Regions from separate parts of the Synechococcus sp. RC10B2 genome, predicted to be linked through region 2. Evidence: riboswitches for the same ligand, from Rfam matches in the RefSeq annotation. Region 2 holds a riboswitch; the other holds the start of a gene.
What was found. Region 2 has a riboswitch for cobalamin ahead of NW855_RS06570 (prepilin-type N-terminal cleavage/methylation domain-containing protein). Riboswitches for the same ligand answer to the same signal wherever they lie in the genome.
Positions count from the first base shown of each region.

Region 1 (5,273 bases), on a different contig from region 2:
AGGGGCGGTCATGCTTTACCCCACCGATACGGTCTATGCCATTGGCTGCGATGTCACCCACAAGCAGGCGGTGGAGCGGGTAAGGCGTCTCAAGCGGCTTTCCAACGACAAGCCCCTCACCTTTTTGTGCCCTTCGCTTTCCCAAATTGCCCAGTATGCCCAAGTGAGCGATCCCGCCTATCGGCTGATGCGGCGGCTGATCCCGGGCCCGTTTACGTTTTTGCTGCCGGCCACCAAGCTGGTGCCCAAGTTGGTCATGGATCCCAAGCGGAAAACCACCGGCATCCGCGTGCCCGATTCGGCCATCTGTCAGGCGCTGTTGGCCGAGCTGGGCAATCCCATCGTCTCCACCTCGGCCAAGCTGGGCGGGGATCCCGTCGGCTCTTTGGAGGTGGGTTTTGACTCTGCTGGGGATTGGGAAGAGGGGGGAATCTTTACCGCCGAGGAAATGCGACAGTTGGAGAAACAGGTGGATTTGGTGCTGGATGACGAGGCTCCCTATCGGGCCCAGGTCTCGACGGTGATCGATCTCACGGGGCCGGAGCCGCTGCTGGTGCGGGCCGGCTTGGGGTACGAGCAGGTGGCGGATCTAATAAATCTAAATCTGAAGCCGGTGGAAGCGGAGGGTTGAGGGCAGAGGGATCCCGTGTTCTCTAGAATAGGGCCGGTGCCTGTGGAGTGTGCCCATGCCTGAGTCTTTGGCTGAGCAAAAGCTGGCCCTGTTGCGCCTGCTGGAGGGGGCTGACCGAGGCCGGAAGGTTTCCCCTGACCAGAAAGCCCAGATCTTGTCTCACATTGCTGCTTTGGAGGCGCTCAACCCCACCCCCAGGCCAACCTCTGTTCCTGAACAGTTGGAGGGGAACTGGCTTACCCTATTTACCACCAGCACAGACCTGCTGCGGCTGGCCCAGTTGCCCCTTCTGACCACCGGCGAGATCTACCAGTGCATTCGGGCCAAAGCTGGGCGGGTCTTTAACGTGGCGGAGATCCAGGGATCCGGCTGGCTGCAGGCTTGGCTGCCCCGGGGAGTTGTGGCGGTGGCGGCCCGCTTCTACCCAGAGTCGGAATGCCGGGTCAGGGTCATTTTCGAGCGCTTGGTGCTCGGATCCCAGGCCTTGATGAGCTACGAGATCGAGAGTTTTCTCGATTTGCTCGAGCGGGCTCCGGAGCGGATCCCGGCTATTCAAATCGATATCCGCCGCCGCGAGCCAACGGGTTGGCTGGATATCACCTATTTGGATGAAGACTTGCGGCTGGGTCGGGGCAGCGAGGGGAGTGTATTTGTTCTAAAGCGGGTCGGCTAGTCGGAGGATCCAGAGGACTCCGTTTCCGCCCTTTCGTGAGATGGGTTTTGGGTTAGGGTGGAGCTTATTTCCTGGAGAACTTGCAAGGCGCGGTAGGACTCTCGCAAAGTTTGCAGCTCCTGTTGAGTTTGCTCCAGTTGCCGGGCTTTTTGCTCCTGTAAGAAGCGCAGCCTTTGATTTTCGGACGCCGTGCGACGCAGAACGTGCTTGAGTTTCTGCTTCTGCTGCTGAAGCCGAGTCCGCCTCACCTCCAACTGCTGCAGTTGGATTTCTTGGAGTTCCAGTTCTATTTTCAGAGTGGCGACCTGCATCTGGAGTTGGCGAAGTTTTTGGTTGAGCTCTGGCTCTGGTGTGGGTTTTGCCGACTCAGGGCTTGGGGAAGAAGGTGATGACAATTCTTGTAGGGGCTGCAACTGTTGGGCCTTGGCCTGCGAAGCTTGATCCTGGTGCTGCTCGCCCTGCAGTCTTACTTGAGTGTGTTCGCTTACTTCGGTTTCAGTTTCCGTCTGCTGCTCAGCTTGATCAAGAATTTGTCGATCGCGGATCTGGGTTCGAGGATCCTCGTCAACCGACTGCAAAGGGAGAGAATCCTCCTCGGGTTGCCGAGGGTTGCCGCCATAATCGGCGGGATCAAAGGGAGACAGAGCCGCTACCAGCGAGGCCCGAAAATCAGTCCAGGAGCCCGACTGCAGACCCATCTGAACCACCCGCCAGGCCCCATAGGAGGCCCCAATTGCAGCCAGGAGCCCAGGGATCCCGGCCAAGGACAGGGAAACCTTGGGCAGGGTCGGCAGGATCTGATCCAGCAGGCCCACCACCAACGCGAAGACAAAGATCCCGCTCCCCGCGGCAGCGGCACCTGAGACCCAAGAGGAGCGGGAGAACATCATCGTTTCTGTTTTTTCGCTAGCAGAACCACCGGAGCAGGAGAACCAGAGGTCAGGTTCACAGATCGCCTGCCTGCATCTCAGTTTATCCCGCCGGCAGCCTCTGTTTCTCGCTTAGGGCACTTGCCAAGCCCGCTGGTGGTAGCTCTGCAATTCGGCCCAGGGATCCGCTGCTGCTGCGGGGGTATGGCCGTGGTTGTGGTGATGGTGAGAGTGATGGTGATGGGATCCGTGCCCATGGGAGTCATGGTCATGGTGATGAGTATGCCCCGCTCCCAGCTCTGCGCTCACCGCCAGGCGAAACTTGCAGAGGTGGCAGTTCATCAGGGTTTGGCCCTGGAGAGCTTCCTGCTCCAGTTGCTGCAGGCTGTGCAGCACCGCGTCCACAAGGCCCAATTCCGGCAGCATCAGCCAGTCGATCTCGGGGTATTGGCGTCGCCGTTCTTGCACCGCCGCCTCGATTTTTTTCACCAGCACCCCTGTAAAGAGAAAATAGGGCAGCACAACCACCCGGCGCGGCTGCCAAGAGAGGGCCCGCTCCAATCCCACGGGCAGGCGGGGATGGGTAATGCCGATAAAGCAAGTTTCCACAGCGGCAAACCCAGATCCTTCCCAAAGCAGCCGAGCCAGTTTACAGGCTTCGGCATTGGCCTCGGGATCGCTGGAGCCGCGACCCACAAACAGGAGCACGGTTTCTGCTTCTGGGATCCGCTGCGGTTGGGCGGCCATCAAAGCGGCCAATCGGTCTCGCAGCAGTTGCAGGATCTCGATGCGGATCCCCAACGGCCCACCGTAATGAATGCGCAACTGGGGATAGAGGGCCTGCAGGCGATCCAGTTCCATCGTCACATCGAACTTGTTGTGGCGCGCCCCAAAAAGCAGCAGCGGCAGGGCCACGATCTCCTGCCACCCTTGGGCCAAGCATTGTTCCACCCCCTGGGCAATACTGGGCTGGGCTAGCTCCAAAAAGCAGGAGATCACCGGCCGATGGGGGGTGAGGGATTGATAAACTTGGGCCAGCTCCAGAAAGGCTTGCTGCCCTTCAGGGTCACGGGATCCATGGCCGATGAGCAACAGGGGCAAGGCAGGAGAAGAAAACTGCCCAACCGCACGGGGAGGGGAAAAACTGAGGACATCCAACACAAAAAACTCCGTTCCTTGTGAATCGCAAGGGGTACAGGACAACGGCAGGTGGGTGTTCTGGCTGAGGGAGGGATCCCATCACAGTTGCGTCACAGTGGCGGACTTGCACCGCACTTTCCCCAGTCTGCCTGAGCCTTTTAGGTTAGCTTGCCGCTTGTCGTTCACCAAGCCCCCTGGGGGGGATGTCCTTGTCTGCCAGAAGATAGCCCTGAGGCATGAGCGGTACGGCAGACTCATGCTCAAAGGGCAGCAAAACTGTTGCCGCGCTAATCCCCCTTGCCCCTGGGAGAGGGCCTAACGCCGGCCTGCCGGTCTGTGGGCTCGAAAGTGTCGCAGGCGCAGGGCATTGGCGACCACCGAAACGGAACTCAGGGCCATGGCTGCCCCCGCCAGCATGGGGTTGAGCAGCCAACCGGTGAAGGGGTAGAGCGCCCCGGCGGCAATCGGGATCCCGAGCGTGTTGTAGATAAAGGCGAAGAAGAGGTTCTGGCGGATGTTGTTGAGGGTGGCCCGGCTGAGTTGAATGGCTGTGGCGACTCCCCGCAGATCCCCCGACATGAGGGTAATATCGCTGGCGGCCATCGCCACATCCGTACCTGTACCAATGGCGATCCCCACATCAGCTTCTGCCAGAGCCGGAGCATCGTTAATGCCATCTCCCACCATCGCCACCCGCCGTCGCGGTTGTCTTAGGCTGCGTATGTAAGCTGCCTTCTGATCCGGACGGACTTGGGCAATTACCCGCTGAATGCCTGCTTGCCGAGCAACCGCTTGGGCCGTAGTGGGGTTATCCCCGGTTAGCAGGATCACCTCTAGACCCATCTGTTGCAGCTGTTGCACTGCCTCAGGAGAGGTGGGTTTGAGCGGATCGGCAATGGCCAACAGCCCCACCAGACTCTGGGATTGCGCTACGCCGATCACCGTTTTGCCCTGGCTTTCCCAATTCTGAACCCGCTCTGACCAAGAGGGATCCCAGGGGATCCCCATCTCCTGTAGCCAGCTCAGCCGACCGATGCGAATCCACTGATCTTCCACCCAAGCTTCTGCCCCACTGCCTACCCTTGCCTGAAAGTGCCAGGCAGGAGGGATCACAATTTTTTCGGCTTCGGCTTTCTGCACCACCGCCTGGGCCAAAGGATGTTCCGAGTGCCGCTCCACTGCCGCTGCCAGGCGCAACACCGTCAGGGGAGAGGAGCCATTAGCCCAAATATCGGTGACAGTGGGACGACCTTCGGTCAGGGTGCCGGTTTTGTCCAAGACCACCGTGCGCAAGTCGTGGGCCAATTCCAGGCTGTCGGCACTTTTCACCAGGATCCCCAATTCCGCCCCTCGTCCCACGGCCACCAGGATCGAGGTGGGGGTCGCCAACCCCAGCGCGCAAGGGCAGGCGATGATCAGCACCCCAATTGTGTTCACCAAGGCCAGTGTCGGGTTATCGGCCAGCACCCACCAGAGCACAAAAGTTAGAACTGCCACCCCAATCACCGCCGGCACAAACCAGGAGGTGACCCGATCCGCCAACTGTTGAATCGGAGCTTTGGATCCCTGAGCTTCCTGCACCAAGCGCACGATCTGGGCCAGAACTGTGTCTTTGCCCACCCGCCGCGCTTCCATCACAAAGCTGCCCGTCTGATTCAGCGTTGCCCCAATCACCTCATCCCCCGCCGATTTGACAACAGGCAGGCTCTCGCCGGTCACCATCGACTCGTCGAGGGTGGAGGATCCCTCTAGGATTACCCCATCCACCGGCACCTTCTCGCCGGGGCGCACCCGGATCCGATCCCCCACCTGCACTTCCCGAATCGGAATATCCTGCTCCACCCCATGGCGAATTACCCTTGCCGTTTTCGGTTGCAGCCCGATCAGCTTGCGAATGGCCTCAGAGGTTTGCCTTTTGGCCCGTTGCTCCATCCACTTGCCCACCAGAATCAGGGTGGTG
Region 1 covers NZ_JANSHO010000070.1:15,873-21,145, reverse strand. The annotation lists gene NW855_RS10370 (L-threonylcarbamoyladenylate synthase) at 1-631, shown strand, start outside; gene NW855_RS10365 (PAP/fibrillin family protein) at 687-1,304, shown strand; gene NW855_RS10360 (hypothetical protein) at 1,301-2,194, opposite strand; gene NW855_RS10355 (sirohydrochlorin chelatase) at 2,306-3,334, opposite strand; cobalamin riboswitch at 3,364-3,500, opposite strand; gene NW855_RS10350 (heavy metal translocating P-type ATPase) at 3,629-5,273, opposite strand, start outside.
Region 1: another riboswitch for cobalamin. It lies ahead of NW855_RS10355 (sirohydrochlorin chelatase); the one in region 2 lies ahead of NW855_RS06570 (prepilin-type N-terminal cleavage/methylation domain-containing protein).

Region 2 (5,273 bases):
GCGACGACATATTTCGGGTGGATGCCTGTCTTCATCGGTTATCGCCTCCAAAATCGGGGTAAATTATACCATGCGGGGCGCGAGCCGATGGGTAGGTTTCCCCCTGCCCGCAGGGGGAAACCTGCAGGAGGAGGTCGTTGCCTCGTAAAACCCGAAACGCCCAAGCGAAAAGCGGAGAGTGACTATGAATCGAAGGCTGATGCTTGGGGTGGTCGTTGCGTTGGGTGTGTCGTCGCTTGCAGGGTGCGGGGGCGGCGGCGCAACTTCGGGCGAGCAGCGCGTCTGCTCGGCGGATACCTTCACGCCCAACTATGTGCCGCTGCTGGAGCGACTGCTGTATTGGGAGCGGTTCCCTGTGACGGTCTACTTCGAGCGCGACGCGAACTACTCAGACTACTACCGCACGCTCGCGCGGCAGGGCTTCGACCAGTGGGTGGAGGCGACGGGCGGTGTAGTGCGCTACCGCGAGGTCAACGCGCCCGACGGTGCGCAGATACGGGTCGTGTTCAAACACAACACGCGCAACGGGCTGACGACCTATACCTACTATCCCAGCAGCGGGCGATTGATTAGCGCGAAGGTGGAAATCGGCGTGCAGGGCAACAATCCGATCGACATCCGCAGCGTCGCTGCGCACGAGTTCGGACACGCGATTGGCATCGGCGGACACAGCCAGAACCCCGACGATATGATGTACCCGAACTTCGTGTCGAATGTGCCCCTGCAAATCACGCCGAGCGACCTGAACACTGTGAAGACCGCGTACTGCAACTACTTTATCGGGCGCACGCGCGTTGCGCCGCCGCCTGTTGACGAACAGCCTGTGCAAGTCACCATTCGCTGTGGGCACGACCACTGACGGTATACTACGGCTGTGAGCGGGCTAACGCCTGAGTATCGCGCGACGGTAGAGCGGTACGCGCCGCGCTTCGCGGTTCTCAGCGGCGTGTGCATGCTGATGGTGCTGCTGGCGTGGCTGGGCATCAATCTGCGCGGGCTGGAGCGCGCGCAGCACCCGAACGCCCTCCAAAACTGCTCCGAAACCTACCTGCGCAGCGGGCAGTACCAACTGGTAAACTGGCTGCCGTGCAGCGAGGATGCCTTCCGACGCGCTCAGCAGCGCGACCGCTTGGTGCTGATGGAGCTGGGCGCGTACTGGTCAGGGCGATGCCAGCGGTTGGGCAGCGAGGCGTTCTCCGATTCGGGCGTGGCGGACTTGATTAACCGCGAGTTCGTCGCCGTCAAGATTGACGCGGACGCGATGCCCAAGCGGGCGCGATACTTGCGGCAGTTGGCGCAGCTGATGGGCGCGCCCGACCGCTATCCCATCGTCGCGTGGTTCACGCCCGACGGCAAGCCGATCCGCGCCGTTGCGCCCGACACCCGCGCCGAGCTGATGCGCCACTTGGAGGAGCTGAGCCAGATGTACCGCACGCGCCCTGCGCAGGTGCAGCAGATGGCGGAGCAGCTCGGTAAGGCATGGGACGCCCGCTGGGCGCGTTCGGCGCGCGCGGCGACCGTTTCGGACGCGACGGAAGCGTTCCTGACCGCGCTGCCCCAGCTGCCGACCGAGCCGACCGATACGCCGCCACAGTTCCACCTTGCCCACTTGGAGACGCTGCTGGCGCTGGCGGAGCGCGGCGACATCACAGCGCAGGAGACGCTGTTTGCCCGACTACGCGCCCTGCGCGACAGCCCCTACTGGGACGCCGAGCGCAAGACCGTCGCTGCGCTCCGCGACGGGATTGACCCTGAAGGCAAGCCGACGGGCGGGGCGCGTCTGATTGAGCATGCCCGCCTGCTAAGCCTCTATAGCCGCGCCGCGCGCCTTGACCCCGAACTTGGCAGCGTTGCGCACGAACTGGCGGACGGGCTGCGCACGCAGTTCTATCGCGAGCGACCTGCGGGCTTTGTTGCCGCGCTCGCCCCGCCGAAACTGCGCATCGCCATCGCGCAGGGCAAAGGGCTGCCCCAAACCGACCCGACGCTGTTCGCGGACGCGAACGCCTATGCCATCCTCGCGCTGGCCGACTACGCTGAGACCTTCGGGACGCTCGACCCGCAGGCGCACTGGGCGCGTCAGACCGCCCCGCGCGTGCTGGAGACGCTGCGCGCGATGCGCACCCTGCGCGGCGACCTGTACCGCAGCGCGACGCGCACAAACAGCGACTGGATGCCTGACCTCGCGCTGGTCGCCCGCGCCGCCGTCCGCGTGCATCGCCTGCAACCCAACCCGCGCGCGTTGCAACTCGCCGAGCAACTGCTGCAGCGCGTCTGGCGCGACTACGCCGACCCGACAGGCGGCTTCTACGACGCCTCGCAGAGCAAGCAGTGGGGCAACTTCAAGGTCGTGCCTGTGCGCGTCGGCAGCGACGACGCTGACCTGCCCGCCGACAACGCGCTGCTCGCGCTGGCGATGTACGAGTACGCCGAAGCCTCTGGCGATACGCGCTGGCGGGAACGCGCCCTGCAACTGCTGCAGACGCTCGGCGGCGACTACGACCCTGCACAACCGCTCGCCTACGCAGGGTACACTCAGGCACTGGCGCGAATCCAACCATGAGCCAAGTGTTGTTGGGACGCACGAATCGGTATGTGTTCCCCGTGTGGGCGCGGGGGCATCTCACGGGCGACGGCTCGGCGGAGGCGCGCGCCGAACGCTTGATGGACGCGCTGCTCGCCTCGCCGATTGAGACGCTCGACATCTCGCCTGCGCCCGCCCTATGGGGGCGGTTCCTGCGCGAGCGGGCGAATCGGCTCCAAATCGCTGTCGCGACGCCGACGAACCTGCTGCTGCACGCCCCCGACGCCCGCATCGCGGCGAACCTCCTGCAGTCGCACATCATCGAGACGCTCTGCGCCGTCGGACGCACGCACATCGACTACTACTTCCTAAGCCTGCACGAGACGCCAAACGAAATGCAACTGAGCGGTGCGCTGGAGGCGTTGGAACTGGCGCGTCAGGAGGGGCAAATCGGCGCAATCGGGCTGGCGGCGTATGGCGCGCCGTTGGCGATTCTCGCGCTCTGGCGCACCCGCGACGCCTTCGAGGTCGCCCTGCTGCCCGACGAGGCGGAACGGCTGCAGACGCTGCTGCCCGAAGCGCACGCTCGACGCGCAGGGGTCGTCGTGCTGAGTGAAGCCAATCGCCTGCCCGACAAGGGACAGGTCATGCTGAGCCCCATCGAGCAGGCGATTGCGCTGGCGTCCGCACTCCACAAGTAGACGCTGCCCTACTCCAAGTCCATCAGCTCGTCGGTCTGGGGGTTGCCGTCGCGATCGATGTTGCCCAGATTATAGCGACGGTGCGGTTCGTAGGTCGCCTCCGTGCGCAGGACGGGCTTGAACGCCTTCGCGTGTCCATCGCACCACAGCACATTCCCCATGCTGTTGTGCCGCCCGTGGAAGGTCGGATTGTTGTAGGAGGGCGGTTCGAGGAAGCCTGTGCCCTCGAAGGCGGGCGCGCCTGCGCCCCAAGTGCGCCACTGCGCCGAATCTGCCAGCCATGCGGTCTCGGCAGGGCTATTGATTTGCGCCAGCGCGACCGCTATCGGCGTGTAGGTCGGCGGCTGCATCGGGCTGAGGTACACATAGTTGTAGCCATAGCCCAGCAACCCGTACTGGTAGGCGCGACTCTCGCGGAACGAGGGACACGCCTGAATCTCCGCGTTGCGCATGTACGGATACAGGAAACTGCGCTGCGTGTCCAGTCGCTGGTTCTGGCGATCCACATAGCCCCACCAGTAGTGCGACCAGTCGTCGTAGGCGATGGGGAACAGCCGCTCGTCGTAGTCTTGGGCGTACATCAAGCCTGCGGTTCCGATTTGGCGCAGGTTGCTCAAACACGAGGTCTGACGCGCTTTTTCGCGCGCCTGAGCAAACACGGGGAACAAGATCGCCGCCAGAATGGCGATGATCGCAATCACGACCAGCAGTTCAATCAGCGTGAAGCCGCTGTTGCGGCGCGTTTGGTGTGTGTATCGCATCGGTTCATCCCTCCACATAGGCGTTGCGCTCTGTGGTCGGGACGAAGGCTTGCGTAGCAGCGCCCGCCGCTGGAGGCGTCCAGCCGCAGGCGAGTGCTTACGCGCGCTCTTTCGCCCAACCCGCGAGGCGAAACGAGCGAGACACGGCTGAACCGGTCTTCGGGCTTCTGGATCGTTCTACTGGCGACGCCTTCCCAGCCGAAGCCAGTGGCATATCGTCGCGTTCGTCCCCAGTCACCGCTGCGCGTCAGCGTCGGATTTGCACCGACTTCCCGTACATTCAGCCGCCGCGAACTCGTTTGCCGAAGCGGAGGTATTATACCGCGCCGATGACCGTTCGCGAGGCGATTGCACGGGTAGGGGCGCGGTTGCAGGCGGCGGGGCTATCCGAGCCGCTTCGGGAGGCGCAGGCGTTGATTGCAGCGTGCTTGGGCTGGGAGCGTGCGCGGCTAATCGCCCACCCCGACGCGCGTTTGTCGGCGCGGCAGGTGCAGCGACTGGAGTGTTGGGCGCGCCGTCGCGCCGCGCGCGAGCCGCTGGCGTACCTCACGCGCCGCGCGTGGTTCTACGGGCTGGAGCTTATCGTCGGGCGCGGCGCGCTCATCCCCCGACCCGAAACGGAACTGCTGGTGGAGGTGTTTCTGGGGTGGGCAGGTAGCCTACCCCCCTCCGTAAGGTTCCCCCCGCTTCGCGAGGGGAACCGACCCGACTCGGTTCCCCCTGCCCGCAGGGGGAACCTGAAGGGGGGGGTCTCTTGCTCACCAATCCTCGTAGATGCAGGCACAGGCACGGGCGCCGTTGCGCTGGCGTGCCTGACGCACGCCCCGCACTGGCGTGGGCTTGGGACTGACCGCAGTCGGCGTGCGCTGCGCTTGGCGCAGGCGAACCGCCGCGCGCTGGGGCTACAGTCGCGCCTGATGTTGGTGCAAGGCGACTGGCTGCGCGGGCTACGCACAGGCGCGGTGGACGCGGTGCTCAGCAACCCGCCGTATGTGCTGCCCGACGAGTGGGACGCGCTTCAGCCCGAAATCACGCGCTACGAGCCAAAAGGCGCGCTGCTGGTTCCTGCGGACGACCCGATGCGCCCGTATCGTCGGATTGCACAGGGCGCGCGTTGGGCGTTGCGTTCAGGCGGCTTGCTCGCGTTTGAGACCAGCCCGCGCCTTGCGCCGCTATTAGCCGAGCAGCTGCCTGTGTGGGGCTTCGCCCAGCCCCGCATTGAGCGCGACTACACAGGCGCGATGCGCGTCGTGTGGGCGGTTCGGGGATAGGCTCGGTTCAGCGACA
Region 2 covers NZ_JANSHO010000053.1:27,268-32,540, forward strand. The annotation lists gene rpmE (50S ribosomal protein L31) at 1-35, opposite strand, end outside; gene NW855_RS06555 (matrixin family metalloprotease) at 227-859, shown strand; gene NW855_RS06560 (DUF255 domain-containing protein) at 953-2,563, shown strand; gene NW855_RS06565 (hypothetical protein) at 2,560-3,225, shown strand; gene NW855_RS06570 (prepilin-type N-terminal cleavage/methylation domain-containing protein) at 3,234-3,986, opposite strand; cobalamin riboswitch at 4,119-4,300, opposite strand; gene prmC (peptide chain release factor N(5)-glutamine methyltransferase) at 4,316-5,257, shown strand; gene NW855_RS06580 (sigma-70 family RNA polymerase sigma factor) at 5,265-5,273, opposite strand, start outside.